2 regions of the Bacillus mexicanus genome follow, and region 1 is predicted to be linked to the other one. Evidence: predicted binding sites of a transcription regulator. Region 1 holds the regulator's gene; the other holds the start of a gene.
The links. The regulator LexA, encoded in region 1, represses DNA repair genes until DNA is damaged. The targets are predictions, from matches to a motif close to CGAACATATGTTCG.
Positions count from the first base shown of each region.

Region 2: the regulator LexA is predicted to act here: its motif matches at 6,270-6,283, upstream of AAGG74_RS03035 (DNA polymerase IV).

Region 1 is NZ_JBCEYV010000001.1:920,548-931,447, forward strand. It holds gene AAGG74_RS04905 (small acid-soluble spore protein P) at 1-139, shown strand, start outside; gene cotM (outer spore coat protein CotM) at 220-618, shown strand; gene AAGG74_RS04915 (DUF2621 domain-containing protein) at 851-1,279, shown strand; gene AAGG74_RS04920 (CcdC family protein) at 1,310-1,801, opposite strand; gene AAGG74_RS04925 (response regulator) at 1,865-2,242, opposite strand; gene AAGG74_RS04930 (cytochrome c biogenesis protein CcdA) at 2,333-3,040, opposite strand; gene ynzD (aspartyl-phosphate phosphatase YnzD) at 3,259-3,432, shown strand; gene AAGG74_RS04940 (YneF family protein) at 3,506-3,724, opposite strand; gene sirA (sporulation inhibitor of replication protein SirA) at 3,810-4,256, opposite strand; gene tkt (transketolase) at 4,411-6,414, opposite strand; gene AAGG74_RS04955 (DUF896 domain-containing protein) at 6,583-6,816, opposite strand; gene AAGG74_RS04960 (YneB family resolvase-like protein) at 6,880-7,533, opposite strand; gene yneA (cell division suppressor protein YneA) at 7,552-7,869, opposite strand; gene lexA (transcriptional repressor LexA) at 8,017-8,634, shown strand; partial or broken gene AAGG74_RS04975 (metallothiol transferase FosB) at 9,413-9,573, opposite strand; gene AAGG74_RS04980 (YndM family protein) at 9,739-10,191, shown strand; gene AAGG74_RS04985 (poly-gamma-glutamate hydrolase family protein) at 10,214-10,900, opposite strand, start outside.
Region 2 is NZ_JBCEYV010000001.1:552,283-563,182, reverse strand. It holds gene AAGG74_RS03080 (aldo/keto reductase) at 1-662, shown strand, start outside; gene AAGG74_RS03075 (YqkE family protein) at 694-918, opposite strand; gene AAGG74_RS03070 (alpha/beta hydrolase) at 1,081-1,998, shown strand; gene AAGG74_RS03065 (YqkC family protein) at 2,037-2,276, opposite strand; gene AAGG74_RS03060 (iron-sulfur cluster biosynthesis family protein) at 2,290-2,613, opposite strand; partial or broken gene AAGG74_RS03055 (GNAT family N-acetyltransferase) at 2,610-3,643, opposite strand; gene AAGG74_RS03050 (antibiotic biosynthesis monooxygenase family protein) at 3,636-3,977, opposite strand; gene AAGG74_RS03045 (GNAT family N-acetyltransferase) at 3,990-4,460, opposite strand; gene AAGG74_RS03040 (YolD-like family protein) at 4,652-4,990, opposite strand; gene AAGG74_RS03035 (DNA polymerase IV) at 4,987-6,225, opposite strand; gene AAGG74_RS03030 (YqzH family protein) at 6,393-6,599, shown strand; partial or broken gene AAGG74_RS03025 (MDR family MFS transporter) at 6,666-6,876, shown strand; partial or broken gene AAGG74_RS03020 (VOC family protein) at 7,072-7,445, opposite strand; gene coaA (type I pantothenate kinase) at 7,450-8,409, opposite strand; gene dsdA (D-serine ammonia-lyase) at 8,481-9,827, opposite strand; gene AAGG74_RS03005 (SDR family NAD(P)-dependent oxidoreductase) at 9,904-10,683, opposite strand; gene AAGG74_RS03000 (MBL fold metallo-hydrolase) at 10,689-10,900, opposite strand, start outside.

The sequences.
Region 1 (10,900 bases):
TAAAAATACAAGTAAAGATATGCATAAAAATGCACCTAAAGGACACAATCCGGGTCAGCCGGAGCCTCTCAGCGGCAGCAAAAAAGTGAAAAATCGAAACCACACCAGACAAAAACATAATTCAAGCCATGATATGTAAGAAAAGCAGGCCTTAGTGTCTGTTTTTTTATGCGCTCACCCATTTCTGATATTCCGCATATGATGTAAAGCAAGGCTGATATGCGGAGGAATGCTTCCATGACCCATTCAAAACGTAATGATGCCAATGATAATGATTTCGATAGTATGGATGAATGGCTTCGGCAATTTTTTGAAGACCCTTTCGCCTGGTACGATGAAACATTGCCTATTGATTTATATGAAACAAGTCAGCAGTATATTATTGAAACAGATCTGGCTTTTTTGCAGCCGACACAAGTTACGGTTACCCTGTCTGGATGCGAGTTCATCTTAACAGTTAAATCGTCAGGGCAGACTTTTGAAAAACAAATGATGCTTCCTTTTTATTTTAATGACAAAAACATTCAAACTGAATGCGAAAATCAAATACTCACAGTTGCCGTTAATAAAGAAACAGAAGATGGTTCTTCTTTTTCTCTTCAATTTCCACTCAGCTAACATAAAAAGTCACTTTCATCCCCTATTATGAAAGTGACTTTTTTTCCGTCCATTTATCGTCAAATACCTTCTAGTGACTCTCCCATGGCCAAATAGCAGATTCACTATACAATAGAATATGATCTATTATCTCTTTTGACTAGACATCTATCATTTTTTTCTATTCTTTTTTTACTGTGTTCTTCTATTCTTTCTTCGTTTACAATATGGTTAGAATAAGGGGGAATGATTGATGCTGGAAGGATGGTTTTTGTGGTTTATTCTATTTTGGGTGATCACGATGGTTGTCTTATTATCAATCGGCGGTTTTTTTATGTTTCGAAAATTTTTAAAGCGTTTACCGAAAGAAGACGGCAGGTCAGAGCTTGATTGGCAGGATTACTATATTGAAAGCAGCAAGCATTTGTGGAGTATTGAAAACAAACAATTTCTAAATGAATTGGTTTCCCCGGTTCCAGAGCTTTTCAGAGATGCAGCTAAAGCCAAAATCGCAGGTAAAATCGGTGAACTGGCAATAAAAGAAAAGGTGTCAAAGATTGATCAGCAACTGATAATCAGAGGCTATATTCTCGCAACTCCTAAAAGAGACCATACCTTTTTAAAAAGGCATCTGCGCGACAAAAAAATCGATCTCGAGCCTTATCAGACCCTTCTTAAATAAAAAACCTTTCCTGATAAGGGGAAAGGTTTTTTAATTCATTTGAATATTAGATGACTGCAGCTCGTTATTAAGTTTTCGATATGATAAATACATAGCGATTCTCCACGGCACAATCATACCGAAAGCCAAAATCCAAAACATTCCGCTCAGTGCACCGTAATCGATTGATGTACTTAAGATCGATTTCATCACAATGCGGATCACCAAAAGACCGACTAATATAAAAACAAATGCTTTAGAGCGCTTCATGTAAATTTCATTATTTTTAATTTCAAACTTAGAGGTTTTAATGAGAAAAATAGAGAAAACCACGCCTAAAGTGATTGATTCTAAAAACTCTGCACCAGTGACCCAAAAGACCGGAAATACAAACATTAACGCTCCCGTACTCATAAAAATCGGCGGAAGAATGATTTTTTTCGGCGAAACAGGCTTGTCAGAGGACTTTATTCTGACCACCATCACAGATACAGCCATTAACACAGCAATAATCGATGAAACTATTATCATCATACATATCATTCCTTTGTTTCTCGGAGTGTTGACACTATATACTATACTCCAAAACAATAAAAAAAACCATTTTCAAAAGAAATGACTTTCATTCCCCATAACGCGGCTCACAGCTTCTAACACTTTTGTTTCCTCAAATGGCTTCACAATGAAATCCTTTGCTCCCAGCTCAATCGCTTCTGTTACAATTCTTTGCTGGCGCATGGCGGTGCACATGATCACCTTCGCTTTAGGATCAAAAGCTAAAATATCGTGCAATGCCTTAATGCCATTTTTCACCGGCATTGTAATATCCAGTATTACAATGTCAGGCCGCAATTTTTTATACAGGTCTGCGGCTTGTTCACCATCCTCAGCTTCACCTGCGATTATGTATTTTGCCTTTTCTAAGATCTCTCTGATTTTCACCCTCATGAACTTGGCGTCATCCACAACTAAAACTCTTGTCATATTCCCCTCCAGCAGTCGATTTCCATAGATAATAGGCTTGTTGTGCCGAAAAACAAAAGGACTATTAGCAATACGAAAAAGAATTCACCGTCAAAAACCAGTAAACCCTCCAAAAAGATCTGACAACAAAATAATGATCAGGCTCATCCAATCAAAAAATAACAGCACACCAATCATGATCATCAAAACGCCGCCTGCTTTCATGATCAAAAGCTGGTTCTTTCTTATCCATTTCAGCTTTGTCATGAAGAAAGACAATAATAGAAACGGAAGAGCAAAACCGAGTACATATAATATCATGTACGGTATTGCTGATCCAGAATTAGTAGCTGCAAGTGTGATAACAGCACCTAATATCGGACCGGTACACGGTGTCCAACCTGCCGCAAATGCCATCCCGATTAAGATGGAGCCTAAAAACCCGCTTGGTTTATGCTTAAAATGGATTCTCCGCTCTTTCATCATCATCTCAGGCCGAAACACGCCAAGTGTAATGAAACCGAATAAAATAATAAACAACGCACCAATTTGCCGAATCGCATCATGATAATCCCTAAACAGGCTGCCAATAAAAGATGTTCCATAGCCTAAAGCGATAAAAATGATGGAAAAGCCGAGCAAAAAACACAAAGTATGAAGCAAGCTTCTTTTTTGCAGCAGCAGCTTTTCTGTTTTCACATCATCCAAGCTAACCCCTGTAATATATGACAAGAAAGCAGGGTAAAGCGGCAGGCAGCAAGGCGAAATAAAGGATAAAAATCCAGCTCCGAATGTCAAAAAATAATTGATGTCGCCCATATCATCATCCCTTCAAAATTTGAAAATCCTTCAAGTTATGACAAAATCATTTCATTTTTTTAACACTTTCCCTTGAAGGATTTCTATTTTTCAAAAAAACTTATATAATTTAATTTGACATTGAGATATTGTACTCCTTCTCATTTGAAAATTAGTATAATTATGGATATAATATAAATATTCACTTTTAAGATCTATGTATGAAAGGATACATCCCTGTGATTAGAGAGCATCTATTAAATGAAATTGAAAAAAAAAGAGCAGAGCTGCTGCAAATTGTCATGGCGAACGGAACGACATCACATATTACGATAGAGCTCAGTCAGGAGCTTGACCATCTTCTCATACAATATCAAAAGCAGCGCCTTCGAGCAGTAGCGGGTGATGAATGATGACAAAATAAAAAACCCGTATAAGGGTTTTTTATTTTATAACCATGTTTCTCTATATCATAATCTTTACGTATTATTTCGCTTGATTATTCATGGCTTTCATCATTTGATTGATTTTCTTTTGAGAAGGTTTCATTCCCATTTGCATCATCATCATGCGTAACATTTGTTCATTAATAGGCGGATTCTTTTTGAGATAGCTCATCATATATTTACGAGCAATAAAAAACCCGAGTGCAACACCTACGAGCAATGCAACAACGCCCACTAGGATGCCAACCCATAAAGTCATTTTATTTCCTCCTTCATGTTGTCTAGTTTAAAGTGTACTAAACCAAAAGCTATTATACAACATTTACATCTCTTTTTCTTCGGTTTTAGACAAAATTTCTTACCTTCACTGGATTTAGCCATCCATAACGCTTCGAACTGAAATCCATAGCCAGAAAGCAAGGGCTTACTTTTCTCAATACTTCAAAGAAAATGGTTTCTGCCGCGTAATCACCCGAAGCCACAATTTCTATCATGTTTTCCTTCATTATAAACGTCGCGTGGCCTTTTGCCTTAGGCAGGGCTAATCTATAAATATAATCCAGCTGCCTGTAATCCGTTTTGTTTAAATTCATTTTTAGCCTCTGATGCATATGTAAAATTGGGATTGGTTGTGTAACATATTGAATCTGTTTTTCTGTCATTTCATACTGCTGTTTTGTCAGGCTTGTCCAATGATAGTCTTGAAACAGCTCAAACATAACCGATTCCCGTCCGAAATAGTGATTAGCAAACTCCTCTTTTATCAGGTACGTGTAGTAGTGACGTTCCATCTTTTCATCCCCTTTTCCAGCAGCATTTCATTTGCTCTCTATTATACAAAAGAAGAAAAGAAAGAATTGTCTATTACTGTTAAACAGCCAATACTATTTTTGTCGGATAAACAAGAAAAAGAGGATGATTTGACTCATCCTCTTTAAAAAATCTTTAGTTATTGAGTAATGCTTTCACTCGGCTCACTACATTTGGTACTGTGAAGCCGTATTCCTTGATGACGGTGTCGCCAGAAGCAGATGCGCCGAATCGGTCGATACCGAGCACATCTCCTTCAAGGCCTGTGTATTTGCCCCATCCAAATGATGCGCCCATCTCAATCGCAAGACGTTTTCTCACATCCGCAGGAAGGACAGTGTTTTTATATTCGTCAGATTGTTTATCGAAACGATCCATTGAAGGCATGCTGACAACAGAAACATCGATATTTTCTTTTGCTAATTCAGCCTGCGCTTCAACCGCAAGACCTACCTCAGAGCCTGAAGCGATGAGAAGAGCGTCAGGTGTTTCGTTTTTAGATGCAGAAACGACATATGCACCTTTTTCTACTCCCGTCAATGCTTCTTCCGCTGTTTGGTCGATCGTAGGAAGATTTTGGCGTGTTAATACCAGCGCTGTTGGCTGATCAGTGCTTTGCACTGCCATCTTCCATGCCGCCGCTGTTTCATTGCCGTCTGCAGGGCGGATTAAGGAAAGGTTAGGCATCGCCCGAAGTGAAGCAAGCTGTTCGACAGGCTCATGGGTCGGGCCGTCTTCACCTACTGCAATACTGTCATGTGTAAACACATAAGTGACAGGGAGACCCATTAATGCTGCAAGGCGAATCGCCGGACGCAGGTAGTCAGAGAAGACAAAGAAAGTTCCGCCAAATACACGAAGTCCGCCATGAAGCGCCATACCATTTAAGGCTGCACCCATTGCAAATTCACGAACACCGAACCAGAAGTTTTTACCTGAGTAATCAATCGGTGTAAAGTCACCTGTATTTTTAATTGTTGTTTTGTTTGATCCGGCTAAGTCAGCAGATCCTCCGACAAAAAAAGGTATTTTTTGCGCAAGCCCGTTGAGAACTTCTCCGGAAGATGCACGAGATGCCAAGCTGCTTCCTTTTTCATAAACAGGAACCTCTTGATCCCAGTCCTTCGGAAGCTCTCCTTTGATTGCCAGTTCAAGCTGTTCTGCAAGTTCAGGATAAATTTCTTTATATTTAGAGAATTGGGTGTTCCATTCCTGTTCCTTTTTCTCTCCTGATTCTTTAACTGCTGCAGCAAAATGCTCATATACCTCTGACGGAACATAGAAATCTTCTTCATATGTCCACGCATAAGCTTCTTTTGTTAACTTGCTTTCTTCTTTACCAAGCGGTGCCCCGTGAACACCAGAAGTGCCGGCACGGTTAGGTGAACCAAAACCAATTGTCGTTTTCACTTCAATTAATGTAGGTTTTTTTTCATTTTGACGTGCTTTTTCGATAGCTGCTGTTAATTCTGCAATGTTGTTTCCATCCTCAACATAAAGGACTTCCCAATTCATTGCTTCAAAACGCTGTTTCACGTTCTCAGAGAAGGAGCGGTCGAGATCTCCATCGAGTGAGATGTCGTTAGAATCGTATAATACGACCAAACGGCCAAGCTGAAGATGTCCTGCGAGTGAAGCGGCTTCGGAAGAAATACCTTCCATTAAGTCACCATCACCGCAAATACTGTATGTATAATGATCGACTACGTTAAATGAGTCACGGTTGTAAGTTTCCGCTAAATGGCGTTCAGCGATAGCCATTCCGACTGCCATGGCAATCCCTTGTCCAAGCGGACCTGTTGTTGCATCAACACCGGCAGTATGTCCGAATTCCGGATGTCCAGGTGTTTTGCTGCCCCACTGGCGGAATCCCTTAAGATCTTCAATGCTAAGATCAAACCCGCTTAAATGAAGCATGCTATATAAAAGTGCTGATCCATGTCCAGCAGATAAAACAAAACGGTCTCGGTTAAACCAGCTAGGGTTTGCCGGGCTTACATTCATAAATTTTGTCCACAGCGTGTATGCCATAGGAGCGGCTCCCATTGGCATCCCTGGGTGACCAGAATTCGCTTTTTCAATTGCGTCTATTGACAGTGTACGAATGGTAGCAACTGATTTCTTTTCAATTGTATCCATAAAAATCCCCTTCCTTATATGTTGTACCCTTTCATCATAAATGTCTGACGACTTTTTCTCAACTGTTTCAGCTTAAATTTGAGAGAAACTTGTTGAATTTTGTCATAAGAGAGTTTTAGCTATAGTATAGGCAAAAGAGGAATACGATATTTCCGTATTCCTCTTATATTAATGAAGTTTGTTATTTTTTTGTTCTTTTTTTAGCTTTTCAGGTGTTACATCATTGCCTTCTGGGTCAATGATTTTTACACTTTTTAACGTGTTTTTCATAGAAGAACGAAAACCCTTCAGATACTCTTGACGGAGTTTTTGCTGTTCAGCTTTTTCTTCTTCTGTTATCACGCCAGCTTTGGCTTTAGCAGCAAGTTCATTAATTCTGGCAATTTTCGCGTTTGAAATCATGTTAAACTCCTTTATTGCATTTTGTCTATATAGTACTAGATCAAAAAGAGTTTTACAACTGATTCATTCGGCTGTCTCGGCATTCTCTGTGTATTCCTGAAAACGCCTGTGGACGGTCGCTTTAGATACATCATAGCCAAACCCTCTTAGCGTCGCCGCAATTTCTGCGAACGTCAGTTTATTCGCCCTTAAGCGGACGATCTCTGATATGGGGACCTCTATTCTTTCTTTCCCACTGTTTTCATGTTGGTTTTTTAGGTTTTTTTGCGGTTTAAAACCGTTTTTAACTGCACGCTTCATTCCCCGCTTAATTTTCATATTGTGAATTTTCCGCTGATATTCTTCCACAATGCTTACGATCTCCAGTACCATCGAGTCAGCCTCCGAAAGCTCCAATTCCCCTCTATGAGCCGTTGTATAGACTTTCACACCTTCTCTGTAAATACAATGAAGCAATGCAATTTTCGCATTGCCTCGCCCAAGCCTTGTCTCATCCTGAATTAAAATGACATCAATTTCAATATTCTTGATCTCATCAAGCAGCTCAAATACACCGTCCCGATCCATTTCATATCCGCTGGCTTTTTCAGAAATCACTTTGACGACTTCCATGCCGTTTTCGGCTGCAATGGCTGTAAGCTCCTCCACCTGCCGTTTTAATGAAGTCTCCTGCTGTTCTTTATTCGTGCTCACGCGGGCATAAATGAGTGCTTTCATTTTTTCTATCTTTCCTTTCTATCTTACAATTGCCAATTCATATGCATCTTGGTGCTTCTTTTTCAATGGAATAACCAACTCATCTCCCGGCTGGAGATCAGATGTCTGAAGATGATTTTTATCAGCTACCCATTCAATAAAATCATTTTTATTTATCTTTTTTGAATCTGATACCTGATCAGCAATTGACCAAAGTGTATCGCCTTGCTGGACTTCTATTTTAACATACTGATTAAGCTCCTGACCGCCACTCGTATATGACAGCAAAAGGATAACCGTGCTCAAAATCACTGTGAACAGACCGACAAAAATAATAGATTCTTTATTCATTATGATAACCCCCAATAGGAATGTTTGTTCGTTTTTATAATTTCAGTATATACGAACAAACGTTTCTGTCAATTGTTTTTTCGAACCTATGTTTGTACTGTAAGGAAAATCATGCTATAATCTTCTTAAAATCGACGTTTTGAGGTGCGAAAAATGACGAAGCTATCAAAAAGGCAACTTGATATCCTCCGTTTTATTAAAGCAGAGGTTAAATCAAAAGGATATCCGCCTTCCGTGAGAGAGATCGGAGAGGCTGTTGGGCTTGCGTCCAGTTCAACTGTCCACGGCCATTTGGCCCGTTTAGAAACAAAAGGGCTGATCAGACGAGATCCGACAAAACCAAGAGCAATAGAAATACTTGATGAAGAAGTGGACATTCCCCAAAGTCAGGTCGTTAATGTGCCTGTCATCGGGAAAGTCACGGCGGGATCTCCTATTACAGCAGTAGAAAATATCGAAGAATATTTTCCGCTTCCTGACCGTATGGTCCCTCCGGACGAGCATGTGTTTATGCTGGAGATTATGGGGGACAGTATGGTTGATGCTGGTATTCTCGATAAAGATTATGTCATCGTTAAACAGCAAAATACAGCATTCAACGGGGAAATTGTAGTTGCGATGACAGAAGATGATGAAGCTACAGTAAAACGTTTCTATAAAGAGGATACTCACATTCGTTTACAGCCTGAAAACCCAACGATGGAACCTATCATCTTGCAGAATGTCAGCATTTTAGGAAAAGTAATTGGCGTATTCAGAACTGTCCATTAATCTATTGATCTATTAGGTACGTGAAAAACCCCCTCTTCCTTTACGGAGAGGGGGTTTTTTATGCAAAAAAAAGCAGGCCCGCCCCAACTTTTAGGGGCGAGCCTCAATAGGAGGAAAAAGAACATCATGTTTACACCACAATTATCCTCCAAATAATTGTTGAAGTCAAGAAAATTTCTTTCCTTAAGGAAACTTTCATTAGAATACGGTCTGTTTAAAACATTAGACGTGATTTCCTTAAAAATGTTTCATACTCTTAGATCGTGGAATAACGTTGTTTTATGTTTATGAGAGGGGCGAGGAAATGATATTACAATGAAGATTTAGTACACAGTAATTTTTGTTCAAATCCCCTGAAAAAACAGCTCTCTTCTCTTTATCAGTGTGAGCTCAAGACAAAATAAACATACTGTATACCATAACTGCCCTTTTATCCGCACAATTGTGCAGTTTTTGAATACTTTTCTGCAAACACAGAAACCTAATCCTGAGCGCTAAAATTAAACCTGCTCCTGCTAAATTACTTCGTACTTAGTGTCAGGTAAATCGCTAAAGTGTAATCTTTTCTGAACAAATAGCGGCTCCCAAGATCATAAACCACAGCCCAAAAAATACAGCAAAACTTCTTTATCATACAGAATATTTATAAATATGTTCTACAGATGCTGTTTCAATAGCGCTTTTTCCTCTTTATTAATACCGGAGCTTGCCTTGAAGGATTCACATCTGTGAGTCCAGGACCAGTAAAATCAATCGATTTTCAATCGCGTTCATCTCATTCTCTGCTAGGCAAAATATTCACATGATATTTTACTTATAATTCTGCAAGCACATGATCTTCAATAGTAAATACAATATGGGGATAAGATGCCTTCATGTCATTTCTCGGGATGTATCCAAATGAGAAATTGAAAATAACAAATCGTTTTTTAAGAAAATTTCATGCAGCCAGCAAAAAATACCAGTGTAAACAAAAACGGATTGTTTAAAATATAGAATGTAACAGCGATGAACTTTTATCGGTTTGAATTCTATGACTTGTATTTTTTATCATTTGTTTACTGTTAATGCTTTTTTCACAAATAACACAATTTAGGTGGTCAAATGAAACATATCATTGCACTTGCTTCAAAGATTGCTTTCACTCTCGCCCTTTTATATTTGATTTTGGACAGAGTCTACCACGCGCCCTTTTTGAGTGTAATGTTTATTGCACTTTTCTTAGGTTTTGTTTCCTATCTATCCGGTGATATACTCGTTCTTCCAAGAACAAACAATATTTCAGCTTCATTGGCGGACTTTGGGCTTTCATTTGTTATTCTTTGGGTCTTTGTTTTAACCCAAACAAGAAACGACTTCCCGCCATTTGCAGCTGCTCTGCTTTCCGCTGCTTGTCTAACTGTGTTTGAATACTTTTTTCATCGATATTTGCTAAAAAATGTGCTGGATGAAACCTTTCGAAGTGAACTATCAGCCAAAGATCATACACTACAGTATCAAACAGAAGCTGCAGACGAGCTGTTTCCTGAGGTTACGAATGAGAAGCAGGAAAAATAGGAGGCTTAGTACCTCCTATTTTTCAATAGCTATTTTTGATAAAATGGGATAACACTTTTGTAAAATTATAAAACCTCTCATTTTGGGTAATAGATCTATCCTTTAAAGAAAACACTCCGAACAAAGATTTTCTAAAACCTGTGCTCATTTCTAACTGGATGCTCAAACCTGTTTTTGATTGATTTGCAATGTTATTCGGACTGACACCTGCACGCGGATGATCTTTATTAAGCAACACAGCAGGAAAACCTGCGTTTTGCAGTTTCTCAATTAAATCTGCCGCTCTCACGCGATCTGTACCGCCAACTTCGATTTGTTGATCTTCTTCTGCATACCCGTGCAATGAAATGACATATTCATGACTTTCCGTCATTTTCAGAGCCCGAGGCTCATCAAATTGTGTGCTCGTAATATGCAAAATTGAATTTCCTGACGATTTTAATCCTTCAAATAAATACATCGAGTACTGATTGCTTAATTCTTTCGCTACTTCACTTGTCCCGCCTTCGATACCTCCTCCATGAATCGCTAAAACTAGAACAGCGCTTCTTGTTTCTTTCGTAACAATGCTGTAATTCGCAGGATCTTCATTGTTTTTTAATGTCTCAAAATTCTGATATATATCTTTAGCATATATTGGAGAAATCGGAACGAATACCATGAAAATTAACAATAATTTCACAATTTTACAAGTTGATGGAAAACGTTT
Region 2 (10,900 bases), 370 kb from region 1:
GCTGGTATTGGGATCCTTCAAAAGCTTACATAAAAGAAGCCGTAAAAAGGAGCTTGGCACGGCTGAAAACAGATTACATCGATCTTTATCAGCTTCACGGCGGCACGATTGAGGACAATATTGATGAAACGATTGAAGCGTTTGAGGAATTAAAACAAGAAGGCGTCATTCGTTACTACGGCATTTCCTCCATCCGCCCGAATGTGATAAAAGAATATGTAAAAAAATCAAACATCGTCAGTATTATGATGCAATTCAGCCTGTTTGACAGACGCCCTGAGGAATGGCTTCCGCTTTTAGAGGAACACAATATCAGCGTTGTCGCCAGAGGCCCTGTTGCTAAAGGGCTCTTAACTGAAAAATCGCTTGATCAAGCGGCAGACAGTCTCAAACAAAACGGGTACTTGTCCTATTCATTCGATGACTTGGCAAATGCCCGCAAGGCTATAGAGAACGTCGCACCTGATCTTTCTATGACAGAAAAGTCTCTGCAGTATCTGTTAGCACAGCCGGCTGTTGCCTCGGTGATTACAGGCGCCAGTAAGGTTGAGCAGCTACGGGAAAACGTTCACGCTGCAAATGCCCGGTGTTTAAGCACTGAAGAAGTCAAAGCGCTCCAATCTCATACGAAACAAGACATTTACGAGGCTCACCGCTCATAATAGAAAAACCAGCCCCTGTACGGGTGCTGGTTTATTTATATTTGTGCCAATCCATTTGGCTTTCATTAAAGAGTTCTCCAAAGCTTTTGTTTTTTTCGATCTCTTTTTTCTTTCTGATCTGTTCGGCTTTCTCTCTTTCCTGTCTCTTTTTATCATCTTCCTTCAACTGGTTCTTCATCTCCATAAGCTTCGCTTTCATATCTGATTGAAGGTCATCTTTTAACTGGTGTTTGTCAGCGTTTTTTTGTTTTTGCATATTACGCTCTCCCTGTAAATTTGTTTTGAAGCCAGTTTATCATGGAGTAAGCAGACTGAACAAGCAGACTCTCTTCTAAACACTTTTTCGGCCAGCACAGCACGATTTGATATAATGATTTCAGTATGAATTTCCTATATTTGTTGAAAGGTGATGTGGCTATTGAAGAAAATCTTTTTGGCCGTTGGCGCTCTCTTAACCGCTGTTATCGCAATCGGAATGGTATTTTCGAATATCATTCTGTTTATCAGGAAAAAGGCAGACGAAGATATTATCAAAAGAGAGACAGACGATGGACATGATGTGTTTGACTCCTTTGAGCTTATGGAGAAAACCGCTTTTGTCATACCATCTGCTTACGGGTACGATATAAAAGGCTGCCATGTCGCACCATATGATACACCAAACACCATCATTATTTGCCACGGGGTAACAATGAATACGCTGAATTCTCTTAAGTATATGCATTTATTTCTTGATCTCGGCTGGAATGTCATTGTTTATGACCATCGCCGGCACGGACAAAGCGGCGGAAAGACGACTAGCTATGGGTTTTATGAAAAGGATGATCTCAGCGAGGTTGTCAGCTGGGCCAAAGATAAAACAGGCCAGCGCGGATTGATCGGAATTCACGGCGAATCAATGGGAGCTGCCACGGCCCTGCTTTACGCTGGTGAACACTGTGAGGATGGCGCTGATTTTTATATTGCCGATTGTCCCTTTGCACGTTTTGATGAACAGCTTGCCTACCGGCTGAAGGTGGAATACAAGCTTCCGTCTTGGCCGCTGCTCCCCATCGCCGACTTCTTTTTGAAGCTGAGGGGCGGCTATCGGGCACGCGAGGTATCTCCGCTTGCTGTCATTGATAAAATTGAAAAACCGATTCTCTTTATTCACAGTAAGGATGATGATTATATACCCGTTTCTTCAACCGAGCGGCTTTATAAAAAGAAACCCGAGCCGAAGGCGCTGTACATTGCTGAAAATGGAGAACATGCCATGTCGTATACGAAAAACCGGGACACATACCGAAAAACGGTGAAAGAGTTTTTAGATAAAATAAAGGATCCAACAGAATAAAAAAGCGAAAGGCCCTTCGGCTCTTTCGCTTCTGCATTTCACAAAACGTCGGTAATGCCATCCATATTTTCTCTGATCCATTCAATCGCAAGCTCTATCGTTGTAAACTCCTGCGTTTCGAATGTCATTTCATCCTGCAATAGCCAAACATCTTTCTTGACAGATTCTGCTCCTCCAATTGACCAGTGGAGTAAGGTATAGGGATGGTTTTGATTCAGGAAGGATACCCACGTTTTATTCTGTGCTGTGTTCTTCATCGACTTCAGCTTTTGTTCCACGTTTCGTGTCTCCCTACTTTACTAGTATGCTCATTCTGGGGCTGAGCATTTCAGCCGGGCTTTTCAGCGCCAGCGTTTTGGCTTTCTCATTGTAATCGATTGTCATTTGATCGTCAAAAAACACTTTTTGCGACGATTGGATATAAAGCGGAATGCCATTCGTTTCAAGCTGCTCACACTGTCCCGTTAATTCTTCTGCCAGCCAGATTGTCGGAACACCGCTTACCGCGCAGCCGCACCCTTCTGCATCGTAACGAAGCTGGGCTTTTTTCCCCGGGTTGGCGTCGAACGCCTGCTCAAATGCCTGTTTTGCTGCATCTGTCACATGTATGTTCATAAGGTGAGACCCCCGTTTTCATCATTTTCGCTATTGTAGCATACAACGCTTCCATTCGCATTGTTTCTGCCTTTTTTCCACCGTTTCGCATTTTTTTCTGCAGTCTTGATCCATTCATCTTTCCCTTGCATGTACTGTTTGATGCTGTCGGGATGCTGGGCCGCCAGCCATTTTTTGAGAACGGCGTATTCTTTCGCTATGTTCGGATGAGCTCTGAGATAATCTCTGAATAACAGATGCCTTTCAATAGCAGGGTTTTCCTGTTCGTACAGATGGACGTGATGGGTTCGTTTATTTCCGCCCTTTTGAAAATAGCGCCTGCCCGCTATGCCGTTCTCACCTTTTGATATATAGCCGATAGCCTTCATTTGTTCATCAAATTGGCTCACGGCCTCAATGCTTCTGACTTCAATTAGCATATCAATGATCGGCTTCGCTGCCATGTTCGGTATCGATGTGCTTCCGATATGATGAATGGCGATCATCTCCGGCCCGAACACCCGCTTCAACCATTCTTTTTCTTCATCGAAACCTTCCGTCCATTTTTTGTTGTAGGGAACGACCTCAACTTTTCTTTTCGGATACAAACGAAAGACCGACAGCAATAGACCCTGCGCTGCTTTGACGGTTTCTGCTTTTTGAAATCCGGCCTGTGTGTAGAGTGACACGGCCGGGATATTTTTCTCGGCTGTGACGACTTCGATTTTCTCAGCGTCTTCGTTCTGATCAATGACAAATTGCAGAAGTGCTCGTCCAATCCCTTTTCTAAAACCGTCAGGGTGCACAACAAGCCTGCAAATGGTGAGATGATGCATGTTTTTCTCATATGAAATGACACCAATCAGCTTGCCATTTTTCCGGTATCCCGCAAACCGTTCATGAGATGCTTGAATATATCCTTCACCTTCTCTTGTAAAGCGGGAATGCCGTCAAAACAGATAATCTCTGTTTCCTTTATGTAGGCGGGGATCTGTACGGCTATAATCTCACGCGCTACAGTGTCTTCCTTATGCTGGAGAAATTCAATCATTCGTGTTCTCCTGAAACAGCCGCTGTCTTCCGACTTTTGCGATGCGGACTGCATACGACTTGTACCAAACGCTTTTTCCTTTTTCTTTTGCCGCTTGATGTTCAGTATGATGCTTCCAGTTGTTAATTGCGTCCATACTGTCCCAATAGGAAACCGTTATGCTCCTTCCATCCGACGCACGAACACTTTCGACGCCTAAAAATCCCGGCTGATCCGCCGCAAGCGATACCATACGTTTTGCTGTTTCTCCATACCCTGTGTCATGTTCACTTTTAATAGAAGAAAAAATAACCGCATAGTAAGGAGGCTCAGGTGTTTTTGATAAAAAGTCCATCTTATTTCCCCCTCATATGTTTTTGACAAACAGCACTCTGTCTTGGCCCGGGCCGTCATAGTTTGCGAACACGGAGATGCCGTTTACTGTTTTGGTGCCCTTTTCAATATTAAAGCCCAATTTTGTGTGGTATGCGATTGATACTTTATTCACCGGTGAAGTGACGCATTTGACTCGGGTGCAACCCCTTTGTTTTACGGTTTCAATGAATACATCATATAATTGTTTTCCAATTTGCATTTTTCTGAAATCAGGATGCACACCGGAAAAATGAATGTATGCCGTTTCAGGGTCTGATTGCGATTGAAATCCGATTAAAAATCCGGTCATACTGTTATGTTCAGATGTAATAAAGCTTGTGTCCTGAAAATGCTCAAAAAATAGTCTCGGCAATTTTTCTTTCATCTGTCTGCCGCCCCACCATTCATTCAATACAGACGTTACCATTTCATAATCTGAAGACGTGATTGTTCGAATATCCATTACGATTTGATCTCCCTCCGTCTGGCAAAACGAATGTCAGCTCTTTTCTCTCACAATATAAAAATTATATTTTGCCTGACTGGAATTGTAAATGCCTTCTTTCCTCTATCATACGTTTGCAGACTTCCAAGGGGGGAACAATGTTTATATTTCTGCACATATTTCTCTTCCCCAATACAGGGGAAGAGACTTTACAGCACAATATCAAGCACTTGCTCAAGTTCCAGTTTATAAAGCTGGTCCTCGTCTCCTTTTATCCATACTGTTTTTTTAAACTCTTCATACCGGCAGATTTTCCCCGTACATCGGACAATTTCACCATCTTGAAAGCAGCTGACAGTGATATTCTGAGCAAACTCCATCGCGGCGCAAAGCGTTTGATTCATTTCCTCCAGCTTATCAGAATCGAGAATCGGCTTTTGCAGCTTCTGTTTATGGCGCTTTCTCTCAAGCAGGCTTTGTCTATGTTCCGGCAGAAACATTCTGCTTCCTTCCCACAATAGATTGCCTCTCTTTAAATGGTCGTTCATTTATAGTGCCCTCCTATTTTAGCCGCACGTTCAAATGCCTGGCCTGCCGCTGTCAGTGACGCCGCTCTGATGATAGCTGTGTCGCCGAATCGGTTTTTAATGCCGTCCACCACATAGCCAAGGCTCATTTTTTTGGCATAATCCTGGAATAAATTGAGCTGCCATATGTCATCAGATGAAAGCAGTGACAGATTGACCCCGAGACGGCGGACAGGCTTCCCGTCCCAAAATCTAAGAAACAGTCCGCATACAGCCTCATATACATCCTGGGTGGAATTTGTCGGTTCCGCCAGCTTCACTTGCCGGTTAAAGCCTGTTAGCCAATTAAAGTCAGCACCCCGGCAGCTCACGGACACCGTCTGTCCCATGACACCGGCGTTTCGACTTCTCCTGCACACCTCTTCACTCAACTCCAACAGCACGACCTTGATTTCTTTGTCAAATTGTTCGTAGTCTCTCGGGAGAGTCATTCCGTGGCCTATCGCCTTTTGCCCGTCCAGAGATGAAGTTGATACAGGGGAATTGTCGATCCCGTTCGCCGTCATCCACAGCACGTGGCCGTTAATGCCCCATTTCTTTTTTAAAAGATTGAGCGGAAAAGCCGCAAGCCCGCCGATCGTGCTGATGCCCATTCGGGTTAAATGATGCTTCATGCGGCTCCCGACGCCAAACATGCTGCCCACCGGAAGCGGCCACATGTCAGTTTTCATATTTTCTTTCGATAAGGTAAAAATGCCACTCTTATTCTTTTTGGCAAAGTTGTCACACGCAATTTTGGCCAGCGCTTTATTAGGACCGATTCCGACCCGCGCATAAATGCCGATCTCCCGCATAATTCTGCCCTGAATGCTGTTTGCGATCTCTTCCGGCGTCCCAAACAGCTTTTGACTGCCTGTAATGTCCATGAACTGTTCATCAATGGAATACGGCTCTACAAGCTCTGTATATTCCTCTAAAATAGCCGTAATTTGCAGTGATACATCAATATACCGCTGCATACGGGGCCGAAGCACAACAGCTTCAGGGCACTTTTCCTGCGCCTCCCACAGCCGGGAAGCATTCGCCACACCCTTTTGTTTCGCCAGCGGGCAGGCAGCCAATACGACTCCGCCTCTTTTTTCAGGATCACCTGACACAATGACGGGCCTATTTTTCAAATGTGGATTTTCCGCTTTCTCTACAGATGCATAAAACGATTGCATGTCAACGAGAAAAATCACTTTTTCTTTCATCATACACACCTCTGATAAGGAACTTATGTTCGTGATTTCATTATATGCGAAAGTATGTTCGATTTATACTGGTAAATGATTCTTGTCTGAGAGAAAATATGAGCCAGGGGTGTGAGAGAAGAAAAACATTTAGTAGACTAAAAGCGAAGCATAAAGATAGGAGCGTCATAATGGAGAAATTCGTCGAAAAAATGATGGGGCAGGCACTTCGTCAATACGGCAGAAATGTTGCCATAGATCCGTTAAGCCCGTATGAAAAACAAAGCTTGAAATCAGCCTTAGAAGAGAGACGGAATGAAGAACCCGATGAGGATCTGCATGCGCATATAGAGGATATCATTTATGACTATGTCACAAACCAAGGGCTGTTCTCTTAAACGCAGGCTGCACCGCACAATCCTCCTCACAACAGGATAAGCTGTCCATTTCCCGCTATCATGAGGGTTTCCTCACTTGTAATGATTATAGTCACATTTACAATCGACGAAGTGCTTTTATCCTCTATGATGGATTTGCAGATCAGATTTGGCGCTGGCCGGCCGATCTGTTCTAAGCGGAATCACCCTGCTCGGCCTGCCATTTTTAGCGTTCGCCTATCGGCAGATGAAAGGAGAAATGACAAAACACCGGTCCGCGCTGGAAAAGCCGCTTTAAACAAAAAACGGGAGAGAACCAATCTCTCCCGCAACAATGAGATGATGACCATAAATATAGGCGGTGTAATGTTTCAGCTTTTCGTATTTATCGTGTTCGCCGCTGTCATCTTTGCAGCTGTGACAAGTTTCAAGTACGCGGAGATTCGAAAAGCGTAGCTGACCCGCATAGAGACAGCCGATCCGAAGATTATGATTAATCGTTTGGGACAACGAGCTCTACCTTTATCCGGTCCGGATCCTCACAATATACTGCGTAACGCCCGTCCCCTCCGGCAAAAGGATACCTGTCTTAGTACAACACACGATAGCCTTTTGCGGTTAATTTTTCCATCATCAGGTCAACTTGAAGCTTGGATTCAGCGTGATGATTCGGCCCGACACGGCATCTGGGGCATTTCCTCTAGAAATTGCTCTTTGCGCCTGCACAATCACAAGGTAAAAACGATATTTTTTCCAGCTAATTCCGAAATCCTATTTTAATACTCTTTATAGCCAATCTTTTAAAAACCATCCCCAAAACCGCATAGACACTTCCAAATCAGAGACATACAGTTCAATATGATGCATGACATTACACCCGCCTTACCAGCACTTGTTCAACCTTATGCCCGTCTCCCTTGCGCAAAATGAGGTCCGATCTGAATTTAGTCGGCAGGATATTTTCATACAAATTCGGACGATTGACCGTCTCCCAAATCGAAGCTGCCATCTCGTCAGCCTCCTGATCAGACAAGTCTTTAAATTTATGAAAATAAGAATCGGGATTTTGGAAAGCTGTTTCCCGAAGCAGACGAAAACGCTCTAAATACCAAGTGAAAATCCGGCTTTCCTCCGCGTCCACATAAATCGAAAAATCAAAGAAATCGGAAACAAAAATACGCGGGTTTTCCCGGTCATCTTCCAAGGTTGGCGACTGAAGAACATTAATGCCTTCAATAATCACAATATCGGCCTGTTCTACAACCTCAAACATGCCTTCCTCGCGGTCATAGGTAAGATGGGAATACACCGGGGCCTTTACGCTGTCTTTTCCTGATTTTAAGTCGTTCAAAAATTCGAGAAGCGCCTTTACGTCATAGCTTTCAGGAAACCCTTTTCGTGACAGCAAATTTTTCTTTTTCAGCTCGGCTGTAGAAAATAGAAAACCATCTGTGGTGATAAGGCTCACTTTAGGCCGGTCCGGCAACCGCGAAAGCAGCTTCTGTAAAATCCGCGCTGTTGTGCTTTTTCCGACTGCCACACTGCCGGCGATGCCAATTATAAATGGAATTTTGGCGGAATGAGGGTGCTTCAAAAAACCATTAACATGCTTATTGCGCTCAGCAGCAGACTTCACATGCAAATGAAGCAGGCGAACAAGCGGGATATAGATCGTTTCCACTTCTTCGACAGAAAGGTAATCATTCAGCCCTTCCACAGCTTTTGCTTCCTCTTCAGAGACAGCAATCGACAAATGTCCGCCAAAACCAGACCAAGACTCACGATTGTGCTGTGTATATAATGTATGTAAATTAAGCTCTTTATTTTTCACTGTTGACACCTAGCTCTCTGTAGGTTAAAACCCTTACAAAGATTGTAACGGAAAACCCTTTCACTGTCTGCTTATTTTTTTATTTCATTTTTTAGTAAACCTGCACCGATCTGGTTAAACGCAGCCATTTCTTCTTGCGGAACCATACTTCCTCCCGTTCCCCAGACAACATGTACCGCGTGCTCCATCTCATATTTCTGGCGATAGCGTCTGCCTTCTTCTGTCGAAAAAAGCTGAACTGGACCGAACATGCCGGCAAGAGCAGAAGGCTCTAAGTATTGATTTTCAGTTACAGCCAGCATATGCAGCAACGTGTAAAGCGTATCATCCTCTACCGTATAACAGCCGCTCAGCAGCGGTTCAATGAGCTGACCGACAAATCCCGACGGCCTCCCTACAGCCAGTCCGTCAGCAGCTGTCCGATTATCTAAGCCGATATCCTGGACAGAAATCTTCTCATGGAGGCCGGAATAAAGCCCTAACAGCATACACGGTGAATGAGTCGGCTCTGCAAAAAACACATGAACATGGTCGCCATATAAAAGCTTCAGCCCAAACGCCACACCACCCGGCCCCCCGCCGACACCGCATGGCAGGTACACAAACAGCGGCGTCTCACGGCTCGGTCGTATATTCATACAGTCGAGCTGTGTTTTTAATCGTCTGGCTGCCACCGCATATCCTAAAAACAGCTGGCGGGAATGTTCATCATCAATGAAATAACAGAACGGATCTTGCTCCGCCTGCTGTCTCCCTTCTTTCACCGCTTCACTGTAATCTGATTCATACTCCATGACAGTAACACCCTTTTGGCGAAGCATATCCTTTTTCCACTGCTTAGCATCCGCGGACATATGCACTGTCACGCGAAATCCGAGTGCGGCACCGATGATGCCAATGCTTAATCCGAGATTTCCTGTCGAACCGACAGCAAGCGAGTAACGGGAAAAAAACACGGCAAACCGCTCTTCCTGTAAGATTCGGTAATCATCAGTTTCATGAAGCATTCCTGCCTGAAGCGCCAGCATTTCAGCATGCTTTAATACTTCATAAATTCCGCCCCGCGCTTTAATCGATCCTGAAATCGGCAGCTCATGGTCGCACTTTAAAAGCCACCTTCCGGGAAAAGACAGCTCGTATGCCTCTTCCAGCTTTTTCTTCATATGCTCTATTTCAAAAAGCGGAGACTCGATCATACCGTTGGCATCTTTCGTCTCAGGAAACACTTCGGCAATGTAAGGAGCGAATCGGCTTAGCCTTTTTTCAGCCTCCGTTATCTCGCTTTCCCACTCATCTGCATGGAATAACAGCTCCTCTTTCTTGCCCGAATTTGCCCATAATACAGGCTTTGTATCAATCAATTTCTGAATAAACGGATCTTTGAGCAGAACGTGAAGAACTTCTGAATGAATTGACATTCAACGATCTCTCCCTTTCACTAATAAAAACCGCCTCATGAACATACCAACAAAAGCCATTTCGACAGTTCCCTCTTTATTTTTTCATGAGCACGCGCCCTGCTACCTTTTCAACGAGAGCTGGAAACAACTGATACAGCTTAGTGCCGGCGTTCATGAAACGCGGAAGATTGATCTCCCGTTTGTTCGTGAAAATAGCAGCTGTAATGTGAGCTGCCACATCATCAGGATCGAGCATCCAGCGCCCGACATTTTTGACATAGTCCCCGCCTTTATCAGCAATGGAAAAAAAGTCTGTCTGAATCGGTCCCGGATTGACAGTTGTCACATAAATGCCGGTTCCCGACAGCTCCATCCGCAAAGCGTTTGAGTAGCCTAGCACAGCATGTTTTGTCGCAGAATAAAGACTTGATTTCGGTGTTGCGATTTTCCCCGCTTGAGAGGCGATATTGATGATATGGCCCTTTTTTTGCTCAAGCATTTGCGGGAGCACCGCTTTTGTACAGGCGATCAGGCCGAAGACATTTACATCAAACATCGCTTTCATGTCTTCCAATGTCGAGTCTAAAACCGTTTCAAAGATACCGAAGCCCGCATTGTTAATCAGTACATCCACCAAGCCGATCTGATCGCGGACCCGGGCGATATCCTCCAGGCGGCCGACATCCAGAGGGAAAATCTCACACTGTCCGCTCCATTCCCCGGTTATTTTCCTTTTGATTTCTATCAAGCGGTCCTCACGTCTTGCCGACAGCAGGACGTGGGCTCCTTCAGCTGCGCATAAGTATGCGATTCTTTCACCGAGCCCCCCTGAAGCGCCTGTTATCCAAATCCGTTTTCCTGCTAAATCCTTCACCCATTTCACCTCTTCATCGTTCTAAAATATGCTGTATGTCCTTCCCAATATAGCGTGATGGATTCTTCAGCCGCCAGCACATCAAGATGCCCAACCGTTTCTGACATCGTGAAAAATAATTCTCTTTCATACACAGCAGGAAAAAGCTGCTGACAGACCTGAAAAGCGGTCATCGGCTTTTCAGCCAGCATACGCCGCACTTCCTCCGTTCTGTTCC